DNA from 4 places in the Arthrobacter sp. ERGS1:01 genome. Region 1 is predicted to be linked to each of the others. Evidence: predicted binding sites of a transcription regulator. Region 1 holds the regulator's gene; each other region holds the start of a gene.
What was found. The regulator HrcA, encoded in region 1, represses chaperone genes, less so after heat shock. The targets are predictions, from matches to a motif close to TTNGCACTCGNNNNNNNCGAGTGCNAA.
Positions count from the first base shown of each region.

Region 1 (4,366 bases):
TCGGCGCCGGCGAGGCTGAAGGAATCGCCGGCGGCCAGGGGTGCCAGTTCCGCCGGTTCGGCGTAGAAGACGGGGTTGCTCACGGTGCCTTAGAGGTTGCCGAGCTTGTCGCGCAGCTTGGCGAACATGCCGCCGCTGCTGACCAGCTTGCCTTCGGTGAACGTTTCCCCGCGCAGGGCGGCAAGCTGCTTGAGCAGATCCTCCTGGGCGGCGTCCGGCTTGGTGGGGGTTTCGACGTGGATGTGGACCTTCAGGTCACCACGGCCGTAGCCGCGCAGGTGCGTGACGCCAAGGTTGCGCAGGTTGATGACCTCCCCTGCCTGGGTGCCCGGCTTGATGCTGATGGGCTGTTCGCCGTCGAACGTCTCCAGGGTCAGTTCCGTGCCCAGGGCCGCGGCCGTCATGGGCACGCTCAGGGTGGCGTGCAGGTCGTCGCCCTCGCGCATGAACGCGGGGTCGTTGTTGACCTTCATTTCGACGTACAGGTCGCCGGAGGGGCCGCCGGCCGGGCCGGCCTCGCCCTGGTTGGACAGCTGGATCCGGGTGCCCGTGGCAACGCCGGCCGGGACCTTGATGGTCAGGGTGCGGCGGCTGCGCACGCGGCCCTCGCCCATGCATTCGTTGCAGGGGTCCTCGATGCGGGTGCCGAAGCCCTGGCAGGAGTTGCAGGTAGCCAGGGTCATCACGTTGCCCAGGATCGAGCGCATGGGGCGCTGGATCTGGCCGCTGCCGCGGCAGACGTCGCAGGTGACGGGGTGCGTGCCGGGGCGGCAGCAGCTGCCCTCACAGGTGGTGCACGTGACGGCCGTGTCGATTTCAAGCTTCTTGTTGACGCCGAATACGGCCTCGCTGAGGTCCACGCGAACGGTGATGAGCGCGTCCTGGCCGCGGCGCATGCGCGACGCCGGGCCGTGGCCCTGGCCGCCCCCACCGAAGAAGGTCTCGAAGATGTCCTGGAACGCGAAGCCCTGGCCGTCGAAGTTGCCGGCGCCGCCGCCATTGCCGTTCTCGTTGCCGGTGGTGTCGTAGACCTGGCGTTTTTGCGGATCCGAGAGGACCTCATAGGCGTGCGTGACGGCCTTGAACTTGTCCTGGGCGTCCGGGGCGTCGTTGACGTCCGGGTGGAGCTTGCGGGCCAGCTTGCGGTAGGCCTTTTTGATCTCCTCCGGGGTTGCGTCGCGGGAGACACCCAGTGCGTCGTAGTGGTTGCTCAAAGTCTTGCTCTCTTCTATGGAACGTGTACGAAGTTCGTCTTTGCTGGCCGGCTAGCCGGCCAAAATCCTGGACAGGTAGCGGGCCACGGCCCGAACGCTGGACATGGTGTTGGGGTAGTCCATCCGGGTTGGCCCCACCACGCCAAGTTTTGCGCTTTCCCCGGGGCCGTAGCTGGTGGCCACGACCGATGCCTCCGCCAGGGAGTCATGCGGGTTTTCCCGGCCAATGCTCACGGCCATGCCCAGGGAGTCCTGCGCCATTTGTTCAAGCAGGCGCAACAGCACCACCTGCTCCTCCAGCGCGTCGAGGACGGGGCCGATGCTCAGCGGGAAGTCAACATTGGAACGGGCGAGGTTGGCGGTGCCGGCAAGGACGATCCTGTCCTCGCGGGCGGCCTGCGCCAGCTGACCCAGGCCGTGCGCCAGCTTGTGCGCCACGTCCTTCTCGGTGGCCGGGACCAGTCCCGGAATCTGCTCCAGGGCGCCCGGCAGGGCGGCCACCGTCAGGCCGGAGACGGCGCCGAGGAATACCTGGCGGAGCCGGGCAAGTGCGGGGTCCTCAACCTCGACGCCGGCGTCGATCACGCACTGTTCGACCTTGCCGGAGGCAAGGATCAACACGATCAAGACCTGCCGCGGACCCAATGAGACAAATTCAATGTGCCGGACCGTGGTCTTCGCCGAGCGCGGGTACTGGACCACCGCCACCTGGTTGGTCAGTTGCGCGAGGGTGCGCACCGTGCGGTCAAGGACGTCGTCGAGATCGCTGGAACCGTCCAGCAGCACGGAAATGGCCCGGCGCTCAGCGGCGGAAAGCGGCTTGACGGAGGAAATCTGGTCGACGAAGAGCCTATAGCCCTTGTCGGTGGGGATGCGGCCGGAGCTGGTGTGGGGGGCGGCGATGAGCCCCTCCTCCTCCAGCGCGGCCATGTCGTTACGGATCGTGGCACTGGAAACGCCCAGCCGGTGCCGTTCAACCAGGGCCTTGGATCCGACGGGCTCGCGCGAATGAACGTAGTCCTCCACGATGGCGCGCAGCACTTCCAACTTGCGTGGTTCACTCATGCCTTGCACCTCCTTCGCGAACCTGGCGATTCCAGGGTTGTACGTTCCTGTAGGGCGGCTGGCCCCATGCGGCCAAAACAGCGCCGTTAGCACTCTACCCACTCAAGTGCTAAGTCTAATACCTTCGGGCAAGCACCATTCCCGGCACGGCGCGCCAGCCCGGGCCCCGACCCGCTTGCTAGCATGGGTTTTTCAGCCAGCGGCGTACATGCAGCGCAGTACGAACACAACAAGAGCGAGCAGACAAGTGCACTACAACGATTGGGGTCCGCAGGACCTGGCCGCACCCAAGGCCCGGGTGCTCCGCAAGGTTCCGGCGGCGCGCGGCCTGGTGGTCGAGGACGTCCAGACCGGCTGGGTGGGCGCCGTCGTCAGGATTGAGAAGTCCGGCGGCATGCACATCATGGAACTGGCCGACCGGCGGGACAAGGTGCGGGCGTTTCCGCTGGGCTTTGGCTTCCTGATTGACGGAGAACCCGTCGAAGTGGTGGCCCCTGCTCCCGTCGCCGCGGCCCCGCAGAAGACCCGGACGGCGTCCGGCTCGGTCAAGGTTGAAGGGCTGCGCGCCCAGGTGGCCAAGGCCAGCCGGATCTGGGTGGAGGGAAAGCACGACGCCGAGCTCGTGGAGAAGGTGTGGGGCGACGACCTCCGGGTGGAGGGCATCGTCGTCGAGCCGCTGCGTGGGATCGACGATCTGACCGCCGCCGTGAAGGATTTCGCGCCGGGCCCCAACCGCCGGCTGGGCGTCCTGGTGGACCATTTGGTGCCGAACTCCAAGGAATCGCGCATTGTGGCGGATCTCATGAAGTCCCCGGCCGCCCGTAACAATGTGCTGGTGGTGGGCCACCCCTATGTCGACGTATGGCAGGCCATCAAGCCGGCCACGCTGGGAATCCCGGCCTGGCCCGTCATTCCGCGCACCATGGAGTGGAAAGTGGGCATTTTGCGCGCTTTTGGCTGGCCGCACACCACCGCCGAGGACATTGGCCTGGGCTGGGCCCGGCTGCTGTCGCGGGTGAACAATTACGCCGATCTTGAGCCGTCGCTGCTGGGTCGGGTCGAAGAGGTCATTGATTTCCTCACGGCACCCGTATCCTAGTTAATGCGCAGGCACGACGCCGGCGCGGCAGTATTCGCAGGTTGAGAGGCAAGTTACAAGTGAGCAATCCGGTGCAACAATCCAATAATCCGGCCAAGCCCCCACTAACCCCGGCCGAAGACAAGCAGTGGGCCTTCCTGGCACACTGCGGCGGCATCCTTGGCTGCATACCGTCCGCGCTGATCTACAGGTACATGCGTGACCGCGGCCCGTTTACGGCCCAGGAATCCCGCGAGGCCCTGAATTTCACGCTGCCGCCCACCATCATTGCCGTGGTACTGAACCTGCTGGGCATCGTGGTCTCCGCCTTCGACCCGGGCGCCGGCACCCCGTTCTCCATGCTCGCACTGCTGATCTGGGTGGTTCTGACCGTCTGGTCGGTCATCGCGGCCATCCAGGTCAACAAGGGCAACCCCTATCGTTACGCCCTGAACCTGCGCCGCATCAAGTAACCGGGCAGCCAGGCCTGCGCTAGCCGATCGCGCGCTAGCCGATCGCGGCGAGGACTGCCTTGGCGGTGGCGCCGCTGGCCGCGTGGTCGCCCTTGATGTCAAAGACCAGTCCGGCTACCTGGACGACGTCGTTGCCGCCTTGGGCGATCGTGCCGTCGGCACCGGCGTAGGCCTTCCCGCCCACACCCGTGATGGGCACCGTAGGTGCCACCTGGGACGCGGATCCGTCGAGGCTGACCTTGAGCGCATCAAGCGCCACGGAACTCGAACTTGCGTAGACGGTGATGTTGAGCTCGGACTCAATGTCGGCGGCGGTGGTCCCGTTGCTGGTGTAGCTGCAGCTGGATATTCCGGTGCCTAATGCGTTTTCCTTGGCGTTCGTCAAGTCCAGTCCGGTGGTTTTGGACGCAGCCGCGGCGGGGAAGACGGCACAGACGTTGACGGCGTTCGCCGCCCCATTCGACCCACCGGATTGCGCGGGAGCCGACGCCGGCGTGGTGCTGTCCGCCGCGGAAGTGCTCGCAGTAGTGCTCGCG
Region 1 covers NZ_CP012479.1:1,848,190-1,852,555, forward strand. The annotation lists gene AL755_RS12230 (16S rRNA (uracil(1498)-N(3))-methyltransferase) at 1-83, opposite strand, end outside; gene dnaJ (molecular chaperone DnaJ) at 90-1,214, opposite strand; gene hrcA (heat-inducible transcriptional repressor HrcA) at 1,266-2,279, opposite strand; gene AL755_RS12245 (DUF3097 family protein) at 2,527-3,378, shown strand; gene AL755_RS12250 (DUF4870 domain-containing protein) at 3,438-3,830, shown strand; gene AL755_RS12255 (hypothetical protein) at 3,865-4,366, opposite strand, start outside.

Region 2 (4,366 bases), 1.3 Mb from region 1:
GAAGTCCCTGCTGGGCACCCCGGCCTCCCGGGCACAGGACAGCGAGAAGCAGTCGGGCGAGGACCCGCTGGTGGCGGACCTCGCCGACCGGTTGCGGGCCCGTGGCGCGCGCGTTTGGCACCACTACGACGGCGCCCTGGACATTGTGGCCGCACCGGACCCCGTCCAGCTTCTGGGCCGAGACGACCACGAGATCCCCGTGCCCGTGGCAGTGGAATCCGACGGAACCGCGAAATACCAGAACATGAGCGTTCGTGAACGCAGCCGCCTGCGTCCGCAAATGCTCGAACGCCTCGGCTGGCGTTACGTCCCGCTGTGGACCATCGAAGTCTTCACCGATCCCTCCAACTGCGCCGACCAAATTGGCCGGTACCTGGGATTGGCCTCCGTGGTCGACTCGGATCTCTCTTCCCTGGTGGGCACCGCGCTGGACACCTCGATGACGGCCGTCATCGACTCCCCGCGGTCCCGCCGCAGGACACCGCTCCTCGACTCGGCTGAGCCAGCAGTTGCCACTCTGGAGGTTGCAAGCTCTGCCGCCGGAACCTCCGCTGCGGCAACCCCCGAAGCTGCCGTTGCTCAGCTTGCAGGGGAGCCTGCCGAGGGCGGCGCCGTTGCGACTGCCGCGGAGGCAGTTGCCAGGTCGACGGCAGCCAAGTCCGTCGCCGACCAGCTGGGCCTTGGCCGGGACGACGCGCTGGATGCGGAGTTCGACGAACCCGCTGCCGGGAACCCGCGGACAAGTGAAACAACCGAAACAACAGCACGTGAAGAAGGTGTGACCCCGGTGAGTGAGCCTGGTGAAAACAACAATGGCGAGAACAACAAGGATGAATCCGCCGCGCCTGTGACGGACGACGCCACAGCCGATTCGGCTACGGCCAAGCCCGCGGGAACGGAGTCGGACGTGCTGCCCAAGGTGGCCCCGCACGACGCCGCACATACCTGGGGCGACGAACCCGGCGACCGGGGCCACGATGCGTGGTTGCGGGAAAACAAGCCCCCGCACTGGGGCTGACACCCAGTCTTACCCTTTGAACCGTGCCGCCGGGCCTCCCGGCGGCACGGTTCTTTTGTTGGGCTACTTTTCCGCATGCACACCTGGGCGCGGGTCGGTAAGGCGCCGAAGGTGCCTGAGGTGCCTGAGGTGCCACAGGCTACAAGGCCGAGAAGCACCTCCGACGCCCCGGATACCGCAGACCGTGACGTCGTGGAGCACCACTGGAATCGCGACCGCAGGCGGGCCGTGGCCGGTTCCCACTGGGGGCCGCGGCCCAGGACCAGTCAGTTGACGAGCACCAGGAACACCTTGCCGCGGGCCGACGCCCCGGCCAGCAGTGAAGCCTGCTCGGCGGTGGCCGCAACCACCACCAGGCCATCGGTCTCCTGGCTGGGCAGCAGCCCTCCGGTCGACGCAGCAAGGTTGGGGGTCCACAGCACGGGAACGGACCTGGCCAGGACATCATTGCTTGTAGGCCCGTCCAGGCCCGCGCTGGAGCTCAGCACCACGTTGACCAATTGGCCCTGCCGCAGCAGACGAACGGTGCTGGGGTCGGCAAGCCTCAACGGCACGGCCTGGCTTCCGGGCGGGGCACCGATCAGCAGCTCGTCGCCAAGTAGCGCGGCATCCGTCATCACCTCACCCCGGCGCACAGGCCCGGAAACCTGCCGGCCTACCCAGGACCCAGCCGGGACGGTCTGAGTCGAAGTTCCTGCGGCTCCAGCATGGCCGGCTGCCGCACCGGCGGTGTCCGCGGTGCCGCCCGTACGGCCTGTGCTGCCGGTGTCGCCGGTGTCGCCGGTGTCTGCCGTGTCGCCGTCGTTAGGGGGCGATGCGCGGCTGGCCGCGTCGCCCACATTGGCGCCCACATTGCCCGGTGGCGTGAGCGTGCCGTCGGGAACCATGGCCGGGCTGACGGCCGCGGGCATGAGGTCGGTCGGAACAAGGGTGTGTCCGGCGGGGAGGTCATGGGCTGCCACCAGGACGTTGGTCGTGACGGGGCGGGCCGGCGTGAGTTGCTGCACGGCTATGGCAGTGGCGGCACAGAGCAGGAGCGCGGCCACCAACCGTCGGCGCCGGCGCAGCCAGCGAACGAATTTCTCGCGTGGCGTGGCCGGGGGAGTGCGCCCGGCAAAGGGGGAGCCGCCCCAGCGGGGTGGGGCGTATCGTGACGGTGCTTCCGGGCTGTTGGCTGACCTCATGAAACTTACGCTAGGCCGCAGCCCGGCATAGGGGCAGAGTCAGCTCCGGGAATGTGCGCCGGCAGCGCGGCAGCCTCGCCTGTGCAGGGATGAATCATCCAAACGTGGGCTCAGTCCAATAAAGTTCAAGTCAGTAAAGAAGAACGCGAAGAGCTAGCTTCCGACGCTCGCGGGCGCCTTGGCGGCACTGCTCGCAGCGGGTGCAGCCGGGGCTGATTCCTTGGCGGTAGGTGCGGAGCCGCTGGCAGCCGGCACGGTGCTGGAACCGGAGCGGGAATCCGTGCGGTAGAAGCCGGAGCCTTTGAATACAACGCCCACGGAGTTGAACTTCTTGCGCAGGGCGCCGCGGCATTCGGGGCAGACAGACAGGGAGTCGTCACTGAACGACTGCTGGATGTCGAATGCATGGCCGCAGTCTTTGCAAGCATAGGCGTAAGTGGGCACTGAATTTCCTCCTGGATACGTGCGTCAGGACCGCGACTGCCTAGCAGTCCAGGGTCCTGAGTGCCAATTCTATCATCGACCTCTATAACGCCCCGTTGGGCCCCGTTATTTCAACCCACCCCTGCACCGGATCGCGCGGACGTGACAGGTCGGTAGCCCGACGGTGTCACGACGTAGTCCACGGGCTTGTCCAGGGTGTCGTGGGGGAGGAGCCCCGGCGCAAACACTTCGCTGTCATGCACGACGGCGGCCGTCGGCACTGCGCCGAATCCGTCTGCTGCGCCGAAGTCGCCTGCCGCTGTGCTGGCCGCTGTGCCAGCCGTGACAGAGCCTCGCACCGCGTTCCCCAACGAAGCCAGGAACCGGTCGTAGTACCCGCCGCCCTGCCCCAGGCGCACGCCGGTCGTGTCGGCGGCCAGTGCGGGCAGCAGGATCCCGGCTACCTGTCCCAACGAGGAAAAGGGAAGTCGGGGTCCCACGGGTTCCATGACGGGGGCCAGGACGCTGCGAACCATCTCGACGCCGGGGGTCCATGGGGTCCAACTCAGCTGGTGATCCGGTTCGCAGACGGGCACAAAAATCGGGTGCCCGGCCCGCACCAGGGCAGCCAGCAGCAGTTCCGTGGGTGGCTCGTGGCCGGTGGAAATGTAGGCGCACACGGCGCCCTGGGATGTGCCATTGCTCACGGATCCGGCCCAGGCGAGCCCCGCGGCGGCGAGGCCGGCGGCGGCACGGGAGCGGCCGGCGTCGTCCATGGAGATGCGGGCGGCGCGCAGCACGGCGCGCCATTCAATCTTGCTGGAGGGGTTCATGGGGACCTGTTCGCTGGGCTGTGTTACGCCAAACCTAGCAAGCGCATCCCCGGGATATGTGTGCGAGTCGGTTAGCCTAGGAGCATGACTTCTGTACCACGTGTCCGTAAAGCCGTTATTCCTGCGGCCGGTTTGGGGACCCGTTTCCTGCCGGCCACCAAGGCCATGCCCAAGGAAATGCTTCCCGTTGTTGACAAGCCTGCCATCCAATATGTGGTGCAGGAAGCCGTCAGCGCCGGATTGACGGACGTTTTGATGATCACCGGGCGCAACAAGCGCGCCCTGGAAGACCACTTTGACCGCGTGCCCGTCACCGAGCAGCTGCTCGAGGCCAAGGGCGACGCCGAGCGTCTCGCCGCCGTCCAGCACGCGACCGACCTGGGTGAGATCCACTATGTGCGCCAGGGCGATCCCAAGGGCCTGGGCCACGCGGTGCTGCGCGCCAAGACCCACGTGGGCGACGAGCCCTTCGCCGTGTTGCTCGGCGATGACCTCATCGACGAGCGCGATGAGCTGCTGACCACCATGATCGACGTCCAGGCCCGCACCGGCGGCTCCGTGGTGGCGCTGATCGAGGTGCCCATGGACAAGATTTCCGCCTACGGCTGCGCCGACATGACGGTCATCGAAGGCGAAGACTACGTACGCGTCAACCAGCTGGTGGAAAAGCCGGCTGTGGAGGACGCTCCGTCCAACCTGGCCGTGATCGGCCGCTACGTGCTGCACCCGGCCGTTTTTGAAGTACTGGAGAACACCCCTCCGGGACGCGGCGACGAAATCCAGCTGACCGACGCCCTGCAGACCCTCGCCACCCGTGAAGGTGACGGCGGGGGCGTGTACGGCGTCGTGTTCCGCGGCCGCCGCTACGACACCGGTGACAAGCTCAGCTACCTGAAGGCGGTGGTGAC
Region 2 covers NZ_CP012479.1:3,158,039-3,162,404, reverse strand. The annotation lists gene AL755_RS18275 (DUF4011 domain-containing protein) at 1-1,018, shown strand, start outside; gene AL755_RS18270 (RcpC/CpaB family pilus assembly protein) at 1,285-2,202, opposite strand; gene AL755_RS18265 (FmdB family zinc ribbon protein) at 2,356-2,646, opposite strand; gene AL755_RS18260 (5-formyltetrahydrofolate cyclo-ligase) at 2,757-3,458, opposite strand; gene galU (UTP--glucose-1-phosphate uridylyltransferase GalU) at 3,543-4,366, shown strand, end outside.
Region 2: AL755_RS18265 (FmdB family zinc ribbon protein) is a predicted target of HrcA. The motif match lies at 2,687-2,713, and genes of this name have one in related genera.

Region 3 (4,366 bases), 1.7 Mb from region 1:
TTGTCCTCCAGCGGCGCCAGTTCCTGGGCCCAATCGGGGGCCAGCAACGACAGCGGGTCGGCGGCCAGGGTGTCCAGGGCGTGCAATTGGGCCGCATCCCACGGGGCGGGGGTGCCGGCGGCCGGGAAGTCAAAGAGGCTGGGGGTGGAATCCATGCCTTCCATTCTCGGCCATGAAGCACCCCAATGCTCCCTCCACAGGCCAGCCTGGAGGCGGCATTCTCAACAGGGCCGTGAATGACACTGCTGTCATTCGCACCTATCATGGAAGATATGGGCCGGCCCGTTGGTGGGCATGGCCGTGCGGAAAACGAATGGAGTGTGTTGTGGCGCAATCAGCTGAGCCGATGCCGCATGCACAGGACCCGGAACCGGGCCCCGCAGCGGGGCTGAGCGAGCGGGACGAGCAGATGCTTGCCCTGGAACGGCAGTGGTGGAAGTACGCCGGCGCCAAGGAACAGGCCATTCGGGATATGTTCGACCTGTCCGCCACGCACTACTACCAAGTACTCAACGCCTTGATCGACACGGAAGCCGCACTGGCCCATGACCCCATGCTGGTCAAACGGTTGCGTAGACTACGTACGTCGCGTCAGAAAGCCCGAACCGCACGCCGGCTCGGCAACTGACCTACGCTCACACTGCCTCACTCCCAAGGACAGCACCGCACCATGACTAATTACCCGCGCGACGAATTCGACCGCGTCCCGGAAAACTCGGCCCGCCACGGCGTCCACCGCGCTTCCTTGGAGACCCCTCCGCGCAGCCTGGTGCCGTTGATGGTGTTTGGGGTTGCGGCGTTGTGCATCGGCCTGCTGGCCTTTTTGATCGTGCCCAAGATCGGCAACCACAACACCCCCGTGACGCAGCAGGCCGTGGTGCACCAGAGCGCCACCGCATCCGCGTCGCCCAAGACGGCTGCCCCGACGACGACGCCGGCCCCCACCACCGCGCCGGCCACGCCGAAGGCGACGCCGACTCCGACGCCCAAGCCCACACCCACCCCGGCCTCCGTGGTGGACAAGACCGTCCCCGTTGCGATCTTCAACGCAACGGGCATTGGCGGCCTGGCCGCGAAGTACACCGGCACCGTCACGGCAGACGGCTGGACCGTTTCGCAGGCTGCGAACTGGTCCGGGCAGCCGCAGGCCGCATCGGTCATCTTCTACGACGGCACGGCCCAGAAGGCCAACGCGCAGGCGCTGGGTGCGTCGCTTGGCATCGCCAACCTGGTGGACACTGCCGAACTCGGCGTGCCGCTGGCCGTGGTCCTGGGCCCGGGCGCCTTCTAGGCCAGGTCCCGCCAAACTTTGCCGGGAGTTTTCAACCGGTGACCATATGACTGTGGCGAGCAAACCATCCGGTTTGCTCGCCACAGTCATATGGTCACTCCATCGAAGTGCGCGGTGGGCCCGCGGCCGGGTCAGTCCTTGAGCGGAACGCCCTTGGCGTCCGTGCGGTAGTTCTCGTGGCCGACAAGGATCAGGATGCCCTCGATCAATCCCCAGATACCCATGAACGGTGCCAGGAAGCCGAGGCTGATGACCGAGACAAGCAACTGGATCAAGCCGTTGCGGGTGTTGCCAAGGTAGAAGTTGTGGATGCCCAGGCTGCCCAGGAGGATGCCCAGGATGCCGGCGACGATCTTGGACTTTTGCTCCACACCCGGCGCGACGGCGTACGGCTGCCCCTGGTACGGCTGGCCTTGGTAGGGCTGACCCTGATAGGCCGGCGGCTGGCCCTGGTACTGCTGCTCGGGGTAGGCCGGCGGCTGGTAGGTGGCCGGTGCGGGCTGGCCATAGCCGGCGGTCGGAGCCGGCTGGCCGTAGGGATCGGCGGGGGCATCGGAGGGAACGGACGGGTAGGCGGGTGCTTCCGGGGCCGCCTGAGCCTCGGGAACCGGCTGGACCTCGGGGGCTGACGGGGCGGGCTGACCGTAGGGATCGGCGGGCTGCTCGGGGTTCTGGTTCTCACTCACGGTGACTCCTTCACTTGTACTGCTGACAAAATGAGCGGTGCACTCACTGCATATGCGCGGGCCGGAATACTACTCAAGTAACGCTAGTCCGATATGTGGGGCAGTGGAAGCGTCGAAACGCCCAACACGGCGTTTATGTCTCCCAAGTGCACCGCGCGCGGGCGTTCGCCAGCAGCCGATGCGGGTCCCCGCGCTTGCACTCTCGGGTGCCGAGTGCTAATTATTGACTTAGCACTCTGAGGTGGTGACTGCTAGTTCCTAGCGAGCCGCCGCCGTCGGAGCCAAGAATTTTCCTCCAGTGGTGAGGATTCCTGCACGGACGTAAAGAGATCGTCCATGCCGGATCCGTCCGTCGCGGGCGCCACAGCGGGGAAACAAAGTCCCAAATGACTGTCCCGAAAGGACTGAAGCCTCCATGGCCAAGATCATTGCATTCGATGAAGAGGCCCGTCGCGGCCTTGAGCGCGGGTTGAACATCCTCGCCGACGCCGTCAAGGTCACCTTGGGCCCGCGCGGCCGCAACGTCGTTCTCGAAAAGAAGTGGGGCGCCCCCACGATCACCAACGATGGTGTTTCCATCGCCAAGGAGATCGAGCTGGACGATCCTTACGAGAAGATCGGCGCCGAGCTGGTCAAGGAAGTTGCCAAGAAGACCGACGACATCGCCGGTGACGGTACGACGACGGCGACCGTCCTGGCCCAGGCCCTGGTCAAGGAAGGCCTGCGCAACGTCGCAGCCGGAGCCGACCCGCTCTCCCTCAAGCGCGGCATCGAGAAGGCCGTTGCGGCCGTCATCGAGCAGCTGCTGATCTCCGCCAAGGAAATCGAGACAAAGGAAGAGATCGCGGCCACGGCCTCCATCTCCGCCGGCGACACCGAAATCGGTGCCCTCATCGCCGAAGCCCTTGACAAGGTTGGCAAGGAAGGCGTCATCACGGTCGAGGAGTCCAACACCTTCGGCCTGGAGCTCGAACTCACCGAAGGCATGCGCTTCGACAAGGGTTACATCTCCGCCTACTTCGTCACCGACACCGAGCGTCAGGAAACGGTCCTCGAGGACCCGTACATCCTGATCGTGAACTCCAAGATCTCCAACGTCAAGGACCTCGTTGCCGTCCTCGAGAAGGTCATGGCGTCCAACAAGCCGCTGCTGATCATCGCCGAAGACATTGAAGGCGAAGCACTGGCCACGTTGATCGTGAACAAGATCCGCGGCCTGTTCAAGTCCGTTGCCGTCAAGGCTCCGGGCTTCGGCGACCGCCGCAAGGCACAGCTTGCCGACATCGCCATCCTCACCGGTGGCCAGGTCATCTCCGAGGAAGTCGGACTCAAGCTGGAGAGCACCACGCTGGACCTGCTGGGCAAGGCCCGCAAGGTTGTTGTCACCAAGGACGAGACCACCATCGTTGAAGGTGCCGGCGACGTCGACGCCATCGCCGGCCGCGTGGCCCAGATCCGTGCCGAAATCGAAAACTCCGATTCCGACTACGACCGCGAGAAGCTGCAGGAGCGCCTGGCCAAGCTGGCCGGCGGCGTTGCAGTCATCAAGGCCGGTGCCGCCACCGAAGTTGAGCTCAAGGAACGCAAGCACCGCATCGAGGACGCAGTCCGCAACGCGAAGGCTGCCGTTGAAGAAGGCATCGTCCCCGGCGGTGGCGTTGCCCTGATCCAGGCCGGCGTGAAGGCCTTCGAAAGCCTGAACCTGACCGGCGACGAGGCCACTGGCGCCAACATCGTCAAGGTTGCCATCGATGCTCCGTTGAAGCAGATTGCCTTCAACGCGGGCATGGAGCCCGGCGTGGTTGCCGACAAGGTCCGCAGCCTGCCCGTTGGCCACGGTCTGAACGCCGCAACCGGCGTCTACGAAGACCTGCTGGCCGCCGGCGTCAACGACCCGGTAAAGGTAACCCGTTCCGCACTGCAGAACGCCGCATCCATCGCCGGTCTGTTCCTGACCACCGAAGCTGTAGTCGCCGACAAGCCCGAAAAGGCTGCTCCCGCCGGTGGCGGCGGCGACGACATGGGCGGCATGGGCGGCTTCTGACCCACCCCGACTGCCTGGTCGAAACCAACTAAAGGCGCTCCTTCCATTGCGGGAGGGGCGCCTTTGGCGTTTAAGTGTCGGTGGAGTCTGAAAGTATTGGGTTATGACAATTGTTGCGGCCGCCGATGGTTCGGCGTTGGGTAATCCCGGACCTGCGGGTTGGGCTTGGTATGTTGACGACTCCTGTTGGCGGGCCGGCGGCTGGCCGCATGGAACCAACAACATGGGCGAGCTCATGGCCGTGCTGGACCTGTTCAAGTCCACGGCCCATGTGCCGGCGGAGCCGTTGCACATCCTGTGCGACAGCCAGTACGTCATCAACTGCATCACCAAATGGATGCCGGG
Region 3 covers NZ_CP012479.1:111,322-115,687, forward strand. The annotation lists gene AL755_RS04505 (uracil-DNA glycosylase) at 1-155, opposite strand, end outside; gene AL755_RS04510 (DUF3263 domain-containing protein) at 347-628, shown strand; gene AL755_RS04515 (LytR C-terminal domain-containing protein) at 671-1,291, shown strand; gene AL755_RS23915 (TM2 domain-containing protein) at 1,423-1,977, opposite strand; gene groL (chaperonin GroEL) at 2,393-4,021, shown strand; gene AL755_RS04530 (ribonuclease HI family protein) at 4,125-4,366, shown strand, end outside.
Region 3: groL (chaperonin GroEL) is a predicted target of HrcA. The motif match lies at 2,206-2,232, and genes of this name have one in related genera.

Region 4 (4,366 bases), 1.3 Mb from region 1:
GCCGCCGTGAACAGCATGTGGCTGGCAAACTCGCCAAACTTGGCCTCGGCCTTGGCTCGCAGCCGGGCCTGGGTGAGAGCGGCGGCCACCAGTTCGGGGGGATGGCCGGCCTTGCGGAGGGACTCGTTGAGCTTGAGCGAGTCGGCTTCCTTATAAGGGCCCAGCGTGGACAAAAGCTCCCAGCCGGCAACGGTCAGGAGGGGGGAAATTGCATCAGTGGCCATGGAACCAGCTTAATGGCCGCGCAGCACCCTCAGCTGTCCTTGCGGATCCAGCGGAACGTGACCTTGCACAGCACCAGGCCCACCACCAGCCAGAGGCCCATGACCAGCGCCACCAGGCCAAGATTCCAGGCGCCGCTCGGTTCCATCACTTCAAACCTCTCAGGCAGGAACACGCTGCGCATCCCCTGCGCCATCCACTTCAGCGGGAAAATGCTGGCAAAGTTCTGCAACCATCCCGGCAGTTGGGAGAAGTTCAGGTAGACGCCGGAGATGAATTGGAGCAACAGGACAATCGGGATCACCACGGCCGTGGCGCTCTTGCCGGTGCGGGGGAGTGCGGAGAGCGCAATGCCCAGGACGCAGCTGGTGACCACGCCAAAGAGGAAAACCCACGCAAACGTGAACCACTTGCCGGGGTCGGCGGGCAGTGCCACGTCAAAGGCGAAACGGGCCACCAGCAGCAGCAGGGTCACTTGCAGCACCGAGCTGACCAGCACCATGCCGATCTTGCCCATGAAGTACGAGAACACGGGCAGCGGTGTGCCGCCGAGCCGTTTGAGCGTGCCGTCGCCCTTCTCGCCGGCGATGTCCACGCCCAGGTTCTGCACGCCACTGAGCAGCATGCCGGCGGCCACCATGCCGGGCACGTAGAAGGCGGCGAAGGAGATCCCGCCGCTGCCGTCGGGCAATGCACCGATGGGTCCGCTGGTGCTGAAGGCCACGGCAAACACGGACAGCATCAGGATCGGGAACAGGAACGTGAAGAACACGGAGTCGCCCTGGCGGAAATACGTGCGCAGTTCATAGCCGATCCGTGAGCCACCCAGTTGCAGCGTCCTCATGCCGGTTCCTCCATGTCTACCGGGATGCCGCCGTGGCTCGCCACCAGGTCAAGATAGATGGCCTCCAGGCTGGGCCGGGTGATTTCCAGCCCGTCCACCTCACCGCCCGCCTCGGCATGGAGCCGGGCGGCCAGCGCCGTGGGCTCCATGGTGCGCTCTGACCGGACGACGCCGTCCTGACGCCACCGCACCAACGGCACCTTTGCCTTCGCCCCGCCAATCTCGCCGATCGGGCCGATGTCCACGAGTTTGCCGCCCACGATCACGCCCGCACGGTCGGCCAGGGCGGCCGCCTCGTCAAGGTAGTGGGTGGTCAGCAGGATTGTGGTGCCCTCGGTCTTGAGGGTCTCCACCAAATCCCAAAACTGGTGCCGCGCCTCGGGGTCGAAGCCCGTGGTTGGTTCATCCAGGAACAGCAGCCTGGGCCGGCCGATGATGCCCAGCGCCACATCCAGGCGCCGCCGCTGCCCGCCGGAAAGCCGGCCGATCCTCGTCTTAGCCTGCCCGGACAGGCCCACGGACTCCAGGACCTCGCCCACCTTGCGCGGTTTGGGGTAGTAACCGGCAAAGTGGTTCAACTGCTCCAGCACGCTCACATTGCCGCTTTCGCCCGTCGATTGGAGCACGATCCCCAGCTGGGCCTTCCAGGCCACCCCTCCGTGCTGCGGGTCGACGCCGAGCACCAGGGCGTCGCCGCCGCTGCGGTCCCGGTAGCCCTCGAGGATCTCGATCGTGGTGCTTTTCCCGGCGCCGTTGGGGCCCAGCAGGGCGAAGGTCTCGCCGTCCGCGATGTCAAAGCTGACGCCGTCCACGGCGGCGGCGCGGCCGTATGTCTTCCTCAAGTCGCGCACCTGCACGGGCGCAGCGGTGGTCGTCATGGTTTCATCGTTGCACCGCCGCAGCTGCCCGTCCACAAACTCTCCGGCGGGTTGCCGCCCGGCGGTGCGCCGAGAGCGTAACCGGGCCGGCCGGCGTCGAACTTTTACGGTTTTCGCTGGCACTCGCCTTGACCGAGTGCTAACCAAGTCAATAGAGTCAGGGTTAGCACTCTCACCCCGAGGGTGCTAACTTGCAGAACTTTTGGCCATGGGATCATCACCGGCACCGCGACGACGGTTGGGATCCACTGTCATGGCCCTTTCGTTCGCAGTCGTCCATAGAATTGCCCATGTGAAGGAGAGGTCCGAGTGTCGGTCTCTATTAAGCCTCTTGAGGATCGTATTGTTGTTCGCCAGCTCGAAGCAGAGCTGACCACCGCCTCCGGCCTGGTCATCCCGGACACCGCCAAGGAAAAGCCCCAGGAGGGCGAAGTTGTGGCAGTGGGCCCCGGCCGCGTTGACGACAACGGCAACCGCGTCCCGATCGATGTTGCCGTCGGCGACGTCGTCATCTACTCCAAGTACGGTGGAACCGAAGTAAAGACCGGCGGCGAAGAGCTGCTGGTTCTCTCGGCCCGCGACGTGCTGGCCATCGTCGTAAAGTAACCACGTTTGTAAAGCCCCGCGCCCGGCAATCATGCTGATCGAGCCAGTCGAGATCACGGATTAGGGTGCGGGGTCTTTGCGTGAAAGGACAAAACGCATGGCTAAGCAGCTTGCATTCAATGACAGCGCACGGAAGGCCCTTGAGGCCGGTATCGACAAGCTCGCCGACACCGTCAAGGTGACCCTCGGCCCGCGCGGTCGCAACGTTGTGCTGGACAAGAAGTGGGGCGCTCCCACCATCACCAACGACGGCGTCACGATCGCCCGCGAGGTGGAGCTGGAAGACCCGTATGAAAACCTTGGCGCACAGCTGGCCAAGGAAGTTGCCACGAAGACCAACGATGTTGCCGGCGACGGCACTACCACGGCCACCGTCCTGGCACAGGCACTCGTCAAGGAAGGCCTGCGCAACGTAGCCGCAGGCGCCGCTCCCGGCGAGCTCAAGCGCGGCATCCAGGTTTCCGTTGAAGCCATTGCCGCCCGCCTGCTGGAGAACGCCCGCCCGGTCGAGGGTGGACAGGTGGCAGAGGTTGCCGCGATCTCCGCGCAGAGCCAGGAAATCGGCGACCTGCTCGCCGAGGCCTTCGACAAGGTTGGCAAGGATGGTGTCATCACCATCGAGGAGTCCTCCACGACGTCCACCGAACTGGTCCTCACCGAGGGCATGCAGTTCGACAAGGGCTACCTGTCCCCGCACTTCGTCACCGACGCTGAGCGCCAGGAAGCCGTCATGGAAGATGCGCTCATCCTCATCAACCAGGGCAAGATCTCCTCGCTGCAGGAATTCCTGCCGCTGCTGGAAAAGGCGCTGGCCGCCAACAAGCCGCTGTTCATCATCGCCGAGGACGTCGACGGCGAGGCCCTGTCCACGCTGATCGTCAACCGCCTGCGCGGCACGCTGAACGTAGTTGCCGTCAAGGCTCCGGGCTTCGGCGACCGCCGCAAGGCCATGCTGCAGGACATCGCGATCCTGACCGGCGCACAGGTTGTCTCCCCGGAGATCGGCCTGTCCCTGGACCAGGTTGGCCTCGAGGTGCTGGGTACGGCTCGCCGTATCACCGTCACCAAGGACAACACCACCATCGTTGACGGTGCCGGCACGTCCGAGGACGTAGCGGATCGCGTAGCCCAGCTGCACGCCGAGCTCAAGCGCACCGACTCCGAATGGGACAAGGAAAAGCTGCAGGAACGCCTGGCCAAGCTGGCCGGCGGCATCGGCGTGATCAAGGTTGGCGCAGCCACCGAGGTCGAGTTGAAGGAAAAGAAGCACCGCATTGAGGACGCCGTGTCCGCAACGCGTGCCGCTTTGGAAGAAGGCATTGTTGCCGGTGGCGGTTCCGCCCTGGTGCAGGCCGCCAAGGCCCTCGACGAAGACCCCACCGTGGCAGCCCTGACCGGCGACGCCGCAACCGCCGTCGAGCTGGTCCGCAAGGCTGTTGCCCAGCCGCTGCGCTGGATCGCCCAGAACGCCGGCCACGACGGCTACGTCGTGGTGCACAAGGTTGGCGAACTCACCGACGGTTTCGGCTTCAACGCCGCCTCCGGCGAGTACGAGAACCTGATCCAGGCCGGCGTCATCGACCCGGTCAAGGTCACCCGTTCGGCCCTGCGCAACGCAGCGTCCATCGCAGCACTGGTGCTCACCACCGAGGTGCTCGTGACGGACAAGCCCGCCGAGGACGACGAAGCAGGACACCAGCACTGACGCACACCCCCGTCGTGAAATGAGACGGCGTTTGCGGTTAAAGCCACCGGTCTACCACCGGCTTTAACCGCAAACGCCGTCTTTTTTGCGTCATGGTGGCCGTGTCGAGTG
Region 4 covers NZ_CP012479.1:3,187,602-3,191,967, reverse strand. The annotation lists gene AL755_RS18390 (class I SAM-dependent methyltransferase) at 1-224, opposite strand, end outside; gene AL755_RS18385 (ABC transporter permease) at 254-1,066, opposite strand; gene AL755_RS18380 (ABC transporter ATP-binding protein) at 1,063-1,944, opposite strand; gene groES (co-chaperone GroES) at 2,254-2,550, shown strand; gene groL (chaperonin GroEL) at 2,648-4,255, shown strand.
Region 4: groES (co-chaperone GroES) is a predicted target of HrcA. The motif match lies at 2,061-2,087, and genes of this name have one in related genera.